Regions from separate parts of the Kocuria sp. ZOR0020 genome, predicted to be linked through region 2. Evidence: riboswitches for the same ligand, from Rfam matches in the RefSeq annotation. Region 2 holds a riboswitch; the other holds the start of a gene.
What was found. Region 2 has a riboswitch for S-adenosylmethionine ahead of L979_RS03955 (AMP-binding protein). Riboswitches for the same ligand answer to the same signal wherever they lie in the genome.
Positions count from the first base shown of each region.

Region 1: linked by a shared signal. The riboswitch ahead of L979_RS08120 (cobalamin-independent methionine synthase II family protein) and the one ahead of L979_RS03955 (AMP-binding protein) in region 2 are both predicted to bind S-adenosylmethionine.

Region 1 covers NZ_JROX01000128.1:8,108-13,567, reverse strand. The annotation lists gene L979_RS08135 (gluconokinase) at 1-650, shown strand, start outside; gene L979_RS08130 (TetR family transcriptional regulator) at 667-1,218, shown strand; gene L979_RS08125 (acetyl-CoA C-acetyltransferase) at 1,342-2,568, opposite strand; SAM riboswitch class I at 2,727-2,827, shown strand; gene L979_RS08120 (cobalamin-independent methionine synthase II family protein) at 2,844-4,052, shown strand; gene L979_RS08115 (cobalamin-independent methionine synthase II family protein) at 4,164-5,357, shown strand.
Region 2 covers NZ_JROX01000054.1:29,365-34,824, forward strand. The annotation lists partial or broken gene L979_RS03950 (O-acetylhomoserine aminocarboxypropyltransferase/cysteine synthase family protein) at 1-1,164, opposite strand, end outside; gene L979_RS03955 (AMP-binding protein) at 1,205-3,367, opposite strand; SAM riboswitch class I at 3,378-3,493, opposite strand; SAM riboswitch class IV at 3,592-3,706, shown strand; gene L979_RS03960 (LLM class flavin-dependent oxidoreductase) at 3,788-5,209, shown strand; gene L979_RS03965 (acyl-CoA thioesterase) at 5,333-5,460, opposite strand, start outside.

The DNA of each region.
Region 1 (5,460 bases), on a different contig from region 2:
TCATGCTGCACAGCGCTCCGGAGGAGATCCCCGCGGGGCTGTGGTGCTACCGGGTGGATGACCACCGCTACCTGTTGGGTGGGGCCATCAACGACGTCGGACGTGCGGTGGACTGGGCCGAACGCACCTTCAGGCTCCCGGAGGGAACCGAAGTGGCAGACGTGGCCACCCAGGCCTACTCCCAGGACGTGCCCGTGTTCCTGCCCTACCTCAGCGGCGAGCGCTCCACCGGCTGGGTGGGTGGCGCACAAGCACATGCCGTGGGCATCACCGCGTCCACGGAACCGCAGGACATGGTCCGCGGCGTGATGGAGGGGATTGTGGTGTCCCTGGGCCGTGTGGCCGAACAATTGAAGGAGGCCGCCGGCGACGTCGAACGTCTGGTCACCACCGGCGGTGTGTCACAGAACGTGCCCGGGATCCAGCAACTTCTGGCGGATCAACTGGGCAGGGAAACCATCCAGGCCACGTTCAAACGTTCCACGCTGCGCGGGACCGCCATCATGGCCCAAGAAGTGCTCTCCCCGGACACTGAGCCGGTGGAAGCACCGCGCAGCCAGACCTTCAAGCCCAAGAGCAAACACCGCCGCCACTGGGAGGACCTAGCCCAGCGTTACCAGGAGGCCTACACCCAGTTGGTGTCTGCGTGAGGGCAAGGTTTCCGCTGTGCCATTGACTCGCGACCAGGTGGTGGATGCCGCTTTGACAGTGGCCGGTGACTACGGCTTGGGAGATCTGTCCATGCGTCGCGTGGCCACGGAACTGGGCGTTCAGGCAGGTGCGCTCTACTGGCACGTGGCCAACAAACAAGAACTGTTGATTGCCGTGGCTCAACGCATCCTGAACCCGAACGACGGCGCCCCCACCTGGCCGTCAGAACCCGCCCGGGTCCTGGCCGAGTTCCGGCGGCGGCTGATGGCCGTGCGTGACGGTGCCGAGATCGTGGCGGTGGCCCACGCCGACCAACCCCTGTACCTGCCACCAGCCCCTGAGTTGGCGGCACAGTTGGAAAGCTTGGGGGTCAGTGACTCGGCTGCCGCGGCCCAGAACTTGGTGCGGTGGGTCCTGGGCTCGGTCCTGACGCAGCAGACCGCCCAGGCCCTTGCGGCAGCGGACACCCGGAATCAGCCCTCCGCCACCGCTGTGGCTGACCGATTTGAACGCGAGTTCACCTGGGGTCTGGAGCATCTTGTGAGGGCGGCTGCGGCCAAGGCCTGAGCCAGGCTTTCGGACGGCCTGGCTTGTTTGACGGCTTGTTCACCGGCACCGCTTCAATGCCCGGACCCGCTGGACACTTCCCCGATCCGCTGGAACTGCCCCGATTCGCGGCATTCCGTTTACTCAGCGGTACAACAGCAGGGCCTCGCCCTGTCCACCCCCGCCGCACAAGCTCACAGCTGCTTTTCCGTGGCCACGACGTGACAGTTCCAAGGCCGCAGTGAGAGCCAACCGTGCCCCGGAGGCACCAATGGGATGGCCCAGTGCAATGGCGCCACCGTGAATGTTGGTCTGCTTCAGCGGGTAACCCAGGTCAGCCAAAGACTGCAGGCTCACGGCGGCAAAGGCCTCGTTGATCTCCACGAAGTCCAGGTCGGCCACGCCCCATCCGGCCTTGTCCACAGCGCTCTTGATGGCCTGTGACGGCTGGGAGTGCAGGGAGTTGTCCGGGCCGGCCACCTGTCCGGAGGCACCCACCGCGGCCAACCAGGACAAACCCTTTTCCTCCGCCCAGCTGCGGGAGGCCAGCACCAGGGCGCAGGCGCCGTCGGACAGTGGGGAAGAATTGCCGGCCGTGATGGTGCCATCAGCACCAAAAGCCGGACGTAGTCCGGCAAGAGACTCTGCCGTGGCATCCGGGCGGATCCCCTGGTCCGCATCCACGGTCACGGGCTCTCCCTTGCGCTGGGGAATCTGCAGGGCAGCGATCTCCTGGGCGAACACCCCGGCCGCCGCCGCCGTCCCGGCCAGCTGGTGGGAGCGAGCGGCAACCTGGTCCTGGGACTGGCGGGTCAGGCCGCGTTGCGAGTTGCCGCGCTCCGTCAGGGTACCCATGGCAATGTTCTCCGCTGCATCCACTAGGCCGTCGTGGGCCACGGCGTCGATCATGGTCACGTTGCCATAGGCGGTTCCTTGGCGGGACCCCGGTAGAAGGTGGGGTGCGTTGGTCATGGACTCCTGGCCGCCGGCCACCACCACATGCGCCTCCCCCGCCCGGATCATGCGGGCGGCATCCGTGACCGCAACCAAGCCGGAGAGGCACACCTTGTTGACGGTCACTGCCGGCACTGTCATGGGAAAACCTGCCTTGACCGCTGACTGCTTGGCGGGGTTCTGCCCGCACCCGGCCTGCACCACGTGCCCCATGATCAAGTGCTCAACCTGCGCCCCTGACACTCCTGAACGCTCCAAGGCGTGCTGGATGGCGTGAGCCCCCAGGTCAGTGGCCTGCAGGGAGGCCAACTGCCCCAAAAGCTTCCCTTGCGGTGTACGTGCTCCGCCCAGGATCACAACGTCCGTGCCGTCGGTCTCCCCGGCGGCGGCAGATCCGTGGTTCAGGTGGTGGGTCATGGGTCTCCTCCTGCACGTCATCGTGCTTGGTGTGCCGTACAAGGCTGGTGTGCTGTACAGGGCTGGTGGCCTCACCCGTGCTGTGCCTGAGACTCACCAACAGTCATGTGACGTCCAGTTTGGCATCTGATGTGTTCTGCGTGACAGGATGAGCCCGTTACCCATCAAGAGCGACTTAGAGACCTGGCTCGTTGACGTCGCAGCAACCATGATGTGACCCGCTGGTCAGTCAAGGTGCTCCCGCCAGGGCCGATGGAAAGGACGTGCAATCACGCATGCTGAATTCTGACCACATCCAAACCACACACGTGGGCTCCCTGCCCCGTACTCCGGAGCTGTTGGAAGCCAATCAGGCCTACCAGGACGGGTCCATCACCTGGGACCAGTTGGTGAGCACCATGCAGCAGGGTGTTGTGGACATCGTGGCCAAGCAGCGCCAGCTGGGGATCGACGTCGTCAACGACGGCGAATACGGGCACACCATGTCCTCCTCCGTGGACTACGGGGCGTGGTGGAACTACTCGTTCTCCCGTCTGGGCGGATTGAGCCCTTCCGACGAGGACCGCTGGGCCACCACGGAAAAACACCGTTCCTCCCCGGGCAACATTGTGCTGACCACCTTCACGGACCGCCGTGACCGGGAGAGGTTCAGGGAGGCATACGAGGATCCGTCGTCGGGAATCCTGACCGCGCGCAAGGCCGTCACGCAACCCAAGATCACCGGTCCGCTGACCTACACGGGTCAGGAGGCGGTGGCCGCGGACATTCGCAATCTGAAGTCCGCATTGGAGCACACCGGCGCCACCCAGGGTTTTGTGGCGGCACTGTCCCCGGGCTCCTGTGCGCGGGTGACCAACGAGTACTACAAGACCGATGAGGAGTTGGTCTACGCGTGCGCCGATGCCATGCGTGAGGAGTACAAGGCCATCACGGACGCGGGACTGATCGTGCAGATCGATGACCCGTCGATCGCCGAATCCTGGGACCAAATCAACCCCGAACCCTCCGTGGAGGACTACCTGGGGTTCATCCAGTTGCGGATCGAGGCCCTGAATCACGCACTGCGCGGGCTGCCCCAGGACCAGATCCGCTTCCACCTGTGCTGGGGATCCTGGCACGGCCCGCACACCACGGACCTGGAACTCAAGCACCTGCTCAAACCGCTGTTGTCCATCAACGCCGGTGGCTACTCCTTCGAGGCTGCCAACGTGCGTCACGCCCACGAGTGGAAGCTGTGGGCTGAGGCCGATCTGCCCGATGACAAGGTGATCATCCCCGGTGTGGTCTCCCACTCCACCAACGTGGTGGAACACCCGGAGCTGGTGGCGGACCGGATTGAGAACTTCGCCTCCGCTGTGGGCCGCGAGCGCGTGGTGGCCTCCACCGACTGTGGTCTGGGCGGACGCCTGCACCCGCAGATCGCATTCGCCAAGCTGGAGTCCCTCACGGCAGGCGCCCGCCTGGCCACCGAGCGCCTCTTCTGATCCACCCCCCTCCCTTTCTTCTTCGCCGAGTGGGCCGTTTGATCGCCCCTGAGCGCTGAGCGGCGATCGAACGGCCTACTCGGCAGCATTGACACACACCTGGAGACTTTCATGCAGCACTCAACAAACCGCATCCTGACCACCCACGCCGGTTCCCTTCCCCGCACCCGGGACCTGATCGACGCCGCAAAAGCCCGCGTTGCCGGGCAGGACTACGACCGCCTGTTGGCCACCGCAGTGGACCAGGTGGTGGCCCGCCAGACGGAGGTGGGGATCGACGTCGTCAACGACGGCGAATACGGCCACGCCATGGCTGAAGACGTGGACTACGGCGCCTGGTGGCACTACATCTTTGCCCGCCTGGACGGGCTGGCCCCCGGTACCCGCACCTTGGCCGACCAGCCCGTCCACCGTTCCGAACCCGGAAACGTGAAACTCACCAGCTTTGGGGATCGCCGCGACTGGGGGAAGTTTGCGCAGGCGTACCAGGACCCGTCGTCGGGAATCTTCACCGGCAAACCGGCACCGTTCCCGGTGTTCAACGGGCCCATCCGCTACGTCGGCCAGGAGGCTGTGCAGCGCGACATCGCCAATCTGAAGGCCGCCATGGACAAGTCCGGGGCCACGCAGGGCTACCTGGCTGCGCTCTCCCCCGGATCCTGCGCGCGCCTTGAGGACAACCACTACGGCAACGAGGACGACGTCCTGGCCGCCTGCACCCAAGCCATGCGTGAGGAGTACAGGGCCATCACGGACGCGGGGCTGATCGTGCAGATCGATGACCCCTCCATTGCGGAGAACTGGGACCAGATCAACCCCGAACCCACCGTGGAGGACTACCTTGCCTTCACCCGGAAGCGAGTGGATGCCATCAACACCGCCCTGGAAGGGATCCCTGCCGAGCAGGTGCGGTTCCACCTGTGCTGGGGCTCCTGGCACGGTCCGCACACCACGGACATCGAGTTCCGTCACATCGCCGAACTCATGCTGGAGATCAACGCCGGGGCCTACTCGTTCGAAGCCGCCAACGTGCGCCACGAACACGAGTGGAAAATCTGGAAGGACCTGGAACTGCCCGCTGACAAGGTCATCATCCCCGGTGTGGTCTCCCACGCCACCAACGTGGTAGAGCACCCGGAGCTCGTGGCCGACCGGATCGAGCGCTTTGCTTCTGCTGTGGGCCCGGAGCGCGTGATCGCCTCCACCGACTGCGGGCTGGGCGGCCGGGTTCACCCGCAGATTGCTGCCGCCAAGTTGGAAACCTTGGTGGAGGGGGCGCGGATCGCAACCTGGCGGTTGTTCTGATCCCCCGGTCCCCTCCCCACCACTCGGGCCCCAGCCGACCGGGCCACACCCGCCACACCCGCCACACCCGCCGAGTAGGCCTTTTGATCGCCCCTGAGCGCTG
Region 2 (5,460 bases):
GGTGGAGGCCGGGTGCAGCACCAGGGTCCGGGCATCCCCGATGTTGGCCAGGTGGGAGGCCAGTTGCAGGCTGCCGATGAACCGCGAACCCACCTCGCGTGCGCTCAAGGCGTCCGTGGCTGCCACACCGAAGGCGAAGACCGAGCCCACACCCTGCGGCAGGTACTTGGCGGCGCGCTCGTGATGCGGGTGGTCCGGCAGACCGGCGTAGTTCACGTAGGAGATGCGGGGATCCGTGTTGAGCCATTCGACCACCGAGCGGGCGTTGGCCACGTGGGCGTCCATGCGCTGCGGCAGGGTCTCCACGCCCTGCAGCAGGTTCCACGCGGACTGCGGGGCCAGGGCCGGTCCGATGTCACGCAGCTGCTCGGAACGCAGTTTGGTCAGGAACCCGTATTCGCCAAAGTTCCCCCACCAGCTCACACCGTTGTAGGAGGGGACGGGCTCGGTCATGGGCGGGAAGTTCCCGTTGCCCCAGTTGAACCGCCCGGATTCCACCACCACACCACCCAGGGTGGTGCCGTGCCCGCCCAGGAACTTGGTGGCGGAGTGGATCACGATGTCCGCGCCGTGCTCCAGCGGCCGGGACAGGTACGGGGTGTTCAGCGTGGCATCCACCACCAGCGGGATCCCGGCCTCATGGGCCACCGCCGCCAGGCCTTCCAGATCGGCGATCTCACCGGAGGGGTTGGCCACCAACTCGGTGTAAATCGCCTTGGTGGTCGGTGTGATGGCCGCGCGGTAGTCGGCCGGATCAGTACCGCGCACAAAGGTGGTTTCCACCCCAAAGCGCCGCAGGGTCACATCCAGCTGGGTGACCGTTCCACCGTAGAGCTGGGAGGAGGCCACCACATGGTCCCCGTACCCGCACAGCGCGGCGAACGTGATGAACTCGGCCGCCATGCCGGAGGAGGTGGCGACGGCGCCGATGCCGCCCTCCAGGGATGCAATCCGTTCCTCGAACGCCGCCACGGTGGGGTTGCCGATCCGGGAGTAGATGTTGCCGTACTTCTACAGAGCAAACAGGTTGGCGGCGTCGTCGGCGTCCTTGAACACGAATGAACTGGTCTGGTAGATCGGGACCGCCCGGGCGCCGTGTTCGGCATCCGGGGTTCCACCGGCGTGCAGGGCGCGTGTGCGAAACCCGAACTGGTGCTCAGCCATGCATTCCTCCTGTGGGATGGGTTGGTTGATTCTCTGATGTTCAGGATCGCCGAGCAGACATGACGTCCGCAATGGCATCCAGGGCTTCTTCGTTCTGCAGTGAGGAGCGATCACCCAGGGGCTGGTTGTGGTAGAGCTGGGCCAACAAGCGCCGGGTGATCTTGCCGGAGCGGGTCTTGGGCAGATCGGGGACCGCAATGACCTCGCGCGGTTTGGCGATCGGTCCGATTTCCCGGGTCACGTGGGCGCACAGCTCATCGTGCAGTTGGGTCGCGGACACCTCGGCACCGGCGGGCGTCAACACCACACAGGCCAGGACGGCGTGCCCGGTCAACGGATCCTCAACGGGGGTGGTTCCGGCCTCCACCACCAACGGGTGGGTGACCAGCGCCGATTCGATCTCGATGGTGGACAGCCGGTGCCCGGAGACGTTGATGACGTCATCCACGCGTCCCAGGATGTAGAGATCGTCGTCGTCATCCAGTCGGGCGCCGTCGCCTGCCAGGAACCATCCGCGCTCGCCGTACTGCTGCCAGTAGGAGCTCAGGTAGCGCTGCGGATCTCCCCACACGGTGCGGGCCATGGACGGGCCGATCTTGTCCACCACGGCCAACCCCTGGTGGCCCGTTTCCACCGGCTCACCGGATTCATCCAGCACCCGCACGGGGACCCCCGGAATGGCACGTGTGGCACACCCCGGCTTGGGGGAGGTGCCCGGGGTACCCGCCGCAAAGGTGCCCGGCGGGGCGAATTGCGGATAGTGCGGGCGCGGGGAGGCCACGCAGGACCCCGTCTCCGACTGCCACCAGGTGTCCACGAACGGCACCTGGTCTCGCCCGATCTGGGACCTCAGCCACCGCCACGCCTCCGGGTTGATGGACTCACCCACGGAGCCCAGCAGCCGGACGGAGGAGAAGTTGTAGATCTGCGGGATCCCGTGCGGGAAAGCCCCCATCAGGGAGCGGATCAGCGTGGGAGCCGTGTAGTAGTTGGTCACCCCGTAGCGCTCGATCACCTCAAAATGACGGCCCGGATGCGGGGTGTTGGGGGTGCCCTCGTAAATCACCTCGGAGACCCCGTTGACCAGCGGCCCGTAGATCTCGTAGGTGTGCGCGGTGACCCAGGCCAGGTCAGCCGTGCACCAGTGGACGGTGGAATCCACCTTGGCTGGGTCGTTGACCGTGGAGAGTTCATCGGGGCGCAGGGCGCCGTCGTCGTCGAGCGTGTCCGGGAGGAGGTCGAAGAGCAGGGCGTGCGTGTAGGCGGTCTGCACCAGGTATCCGCCCATGGTGTGCACCAGGCCATTGGGGCGGCCGGTGGTTCCGGAGGTGTAAATGATGAACAGCGGGGTTTCGGCGTCAAAGAATTCCGGGGTGTGGACGGTGGGGGCGTCCTTGATGAGGTCGTGCCACCACACGTCCCGCCCGGGGGTCCAGGGGACCTCGAGTTCGTCGTTGGAGCGGGCGCCGCGGGTCCCCGCTGCCAGTTGCTTGTTGCCGGGCCGGCAGGTTCGCCGAACAACGACGACGTGCTCGATCTGGTTGTCCCCGCTGTATGCCTCATCGGCGTTGACCTTGACGGGGACCACCTTGCCTCGGCGGTTCTGGCCGTCGGTGGTGACCAGGACCTTGGCGCCGGTGTCCTCCACGCGGAACTTCAAGGCTTCCGCGGAGAACCCGCCGAAGACCAGTGAGTGGATGGCGCCGATGCGCGCGCAGGCCAACGTCATGATCACGGTCTCCGGGATCACGGGCAGGTAGATTACCACGCGGTCGCCCTTGACCACACCCAAATCGGTCAAGGCGTGAGAGGCGCGGGCCACCTCCCGTTGCAGGTCAGCGTAGGTGTAGACCAACCTGTCGCCGGGCTCGCCCTCAAAGTACAGGGCCACGTGGTCCCCGCGGCCGGCCTCCACATGACGATCCACGCAGTTGTGGGCCACGTTGAGCTTGCCGCCTTCAAACCAGGCGATTTCAGGGACCGAGTAGGTGGGGTTGCCGTCCTGGTCCTCACCGATCACCTGTGGTTTCTCGAAGCGGTGGGTGGTGTGCCACGGTTCTGCCCAGTCCAGGCGGGATGCCTGGGCGGCCCAGAAGTCAATCCGGGCATCATCAGAGATCAACGCCGGATTGGGCGTGGGGTTCGCCGGATCGGAGAACGACTGTTCGCTCTGGTTGGTGGCGGCGGGCAAGCTCGAAGACATCAGCAATCACACTCCATCGGTCCTGGCATTAGCACCGAGTGCAGGCACCGCGGGTTGTGACGGTGCTGGCTGCAGGGTTGCTGCGGCGTCGACGAGCCAGGTCTCTTGAGCCGCTCTGGATGGGAACCACAGTCATTGAACTCTGAGTCCGGGGACCGGAGCAAATCAGTTCAGCGCCGAGTTCGCGCGGCACCTGCGTCGTCGTTATGCTGTTGAACCAGAACGATCATGAGTTCCGGCGCGTAGCCCTGGCTGGCCGGACGGCAACCCTCTCCCGTAGCGGGGTGCCCCAGGTGAGGATCGGGCCGCACGCAATACCGCGTGTGGCAAGTACGGCGTACCCAAGCGCTGGACCCGCAGGATGGTCACCGCAGGTGGCGCACGGGGCGTGGGTCTGAGCAGACTCCTAGGAGACCTCGCCTGAGCAAGCGGATTTCCCTCAACGCATTCGACATGACCTGTGTGGGCCACCAGAGCTTTGGCCTGTGGCGTCACCCGCGCTCGCGGGCCACCGAGTACAACACGATCGAGTACTGGACGGACCTGGCCAAGACCCTGGAGCGCGGCAAGTTCGATGCCCTGTTCCTGGCGGACGTGGTGGGGATCTATGACGTCTACAAGAACTCCGCGGCACCATCCATTGCCGACGGCGCACAGGTTCCGGTCAACGATCCCTTCATGCAGATCTCCGCCATGGCGGCAGTGACCAAGAGCTTGGGCTTCGGCGTGACCAGCGCTGTGACGTACGAGCAGCCCTACACGCTGGCCCGTAAGTACGCCACGCTGGACCACCTGACCCGCGGGCGTGTGGGCTTCAACGTGGTGACCTCCTACCTGGCATCGGCCGCCGAGAACCAGGGGCTGCCGCACCAGATCGAACACGATCTACGTTACGAGATCGCCGATGAGTTCCTGGACGTCTGCTACAAGCTCTGGGAAGGATCCTGGGAGGACGGTGCTGTGGTCAAGGACCTGGAGCGCGGTCTGTACGCAGATCCCAACCTGGTCCACCCCATCCAGCATTACGGCAAGCACTTCACCGTGCCCGGAGCCGCCCTGACCGAGCCCAGCCCGCAGCGCACTCCACTGATTTTCCAGGCCGGCGCTTCCTCCCGCGGCCAGGCCTTTGCCGGCAAGCACGCGGAGGCCGCCTTCATCACCGCCCTGCGCCCGGATCTGACCCGATACATGACGGATCGTTTCCGGGACAAGGTGGAGGACGCCGGCCGTGACCGGGACGACCTGAAGATTTACGCCATGCTCTCCGTCGTCGTGGATGAGACCGACGCCGAGGCCGAGGCCAAGTACCGCGACTATCTGCAGTACGTGAACCTGGAGTCCTCCCAGGCGATCATCGGCGGCTGGTCCGGGGTGGACCTGTCCCAGTTCGACGAGGACGAGGTGCTCAAGTACGTCCAGACCGAGTCCATCCAGTCCTTCCTGGCGCCCTTCACCATGCAGGACAAGTCCCGCGAGTGGACCCGGCGGGACATCGCCGCTCACTGCGCGATCGGCGGCATGGGTTCGGTGCTGGTGGGCTCCCCGGAGACCGTGGCGGATCAGCTGGAGACCTGGATCGACGACGGCGGCCTGGACGGCATCAACCTGGCGTACCACGTCTCCCCGGGCTCGTTCGAGGACTTCGTGGACTACGTGGTGCCTGAGCTGCAGAAGCGTGGGCGCTACCGGACCGAGTACGAGGGCTCCACCTTGCGGGAGAACCTCTACGGTGCCGGTCAGTCCAAGGTGCTGGACACCCACCCGGCGGCCAAGTACCGCGGCGCGTTCGTGGATGCACCCACCACGGCCAACACCCCGGCACGGGACCTGGCCCAGGCCTGACTCTTTCCCCTCCCGCTCCGCCGCGTAGGAGTCACCCACTTCTCCGCCGAGTAGGCCGTTTGATCGCTGCTGACTACGTCAGGGGCGATCAAACGGCCTACTCGGCGGGTGGGGATGAGGGGCTCAATCCTCCAGCATGTGGTTCGGCAGGCGGTTGCCCGGGGCGCGGCCGCGGATCTCCAACATGTCCCGGGCCAGCTGCCACAGGCGCTTGTCCTCATCCGTGACAGGTTCCCAGGCGGGGATGGGGA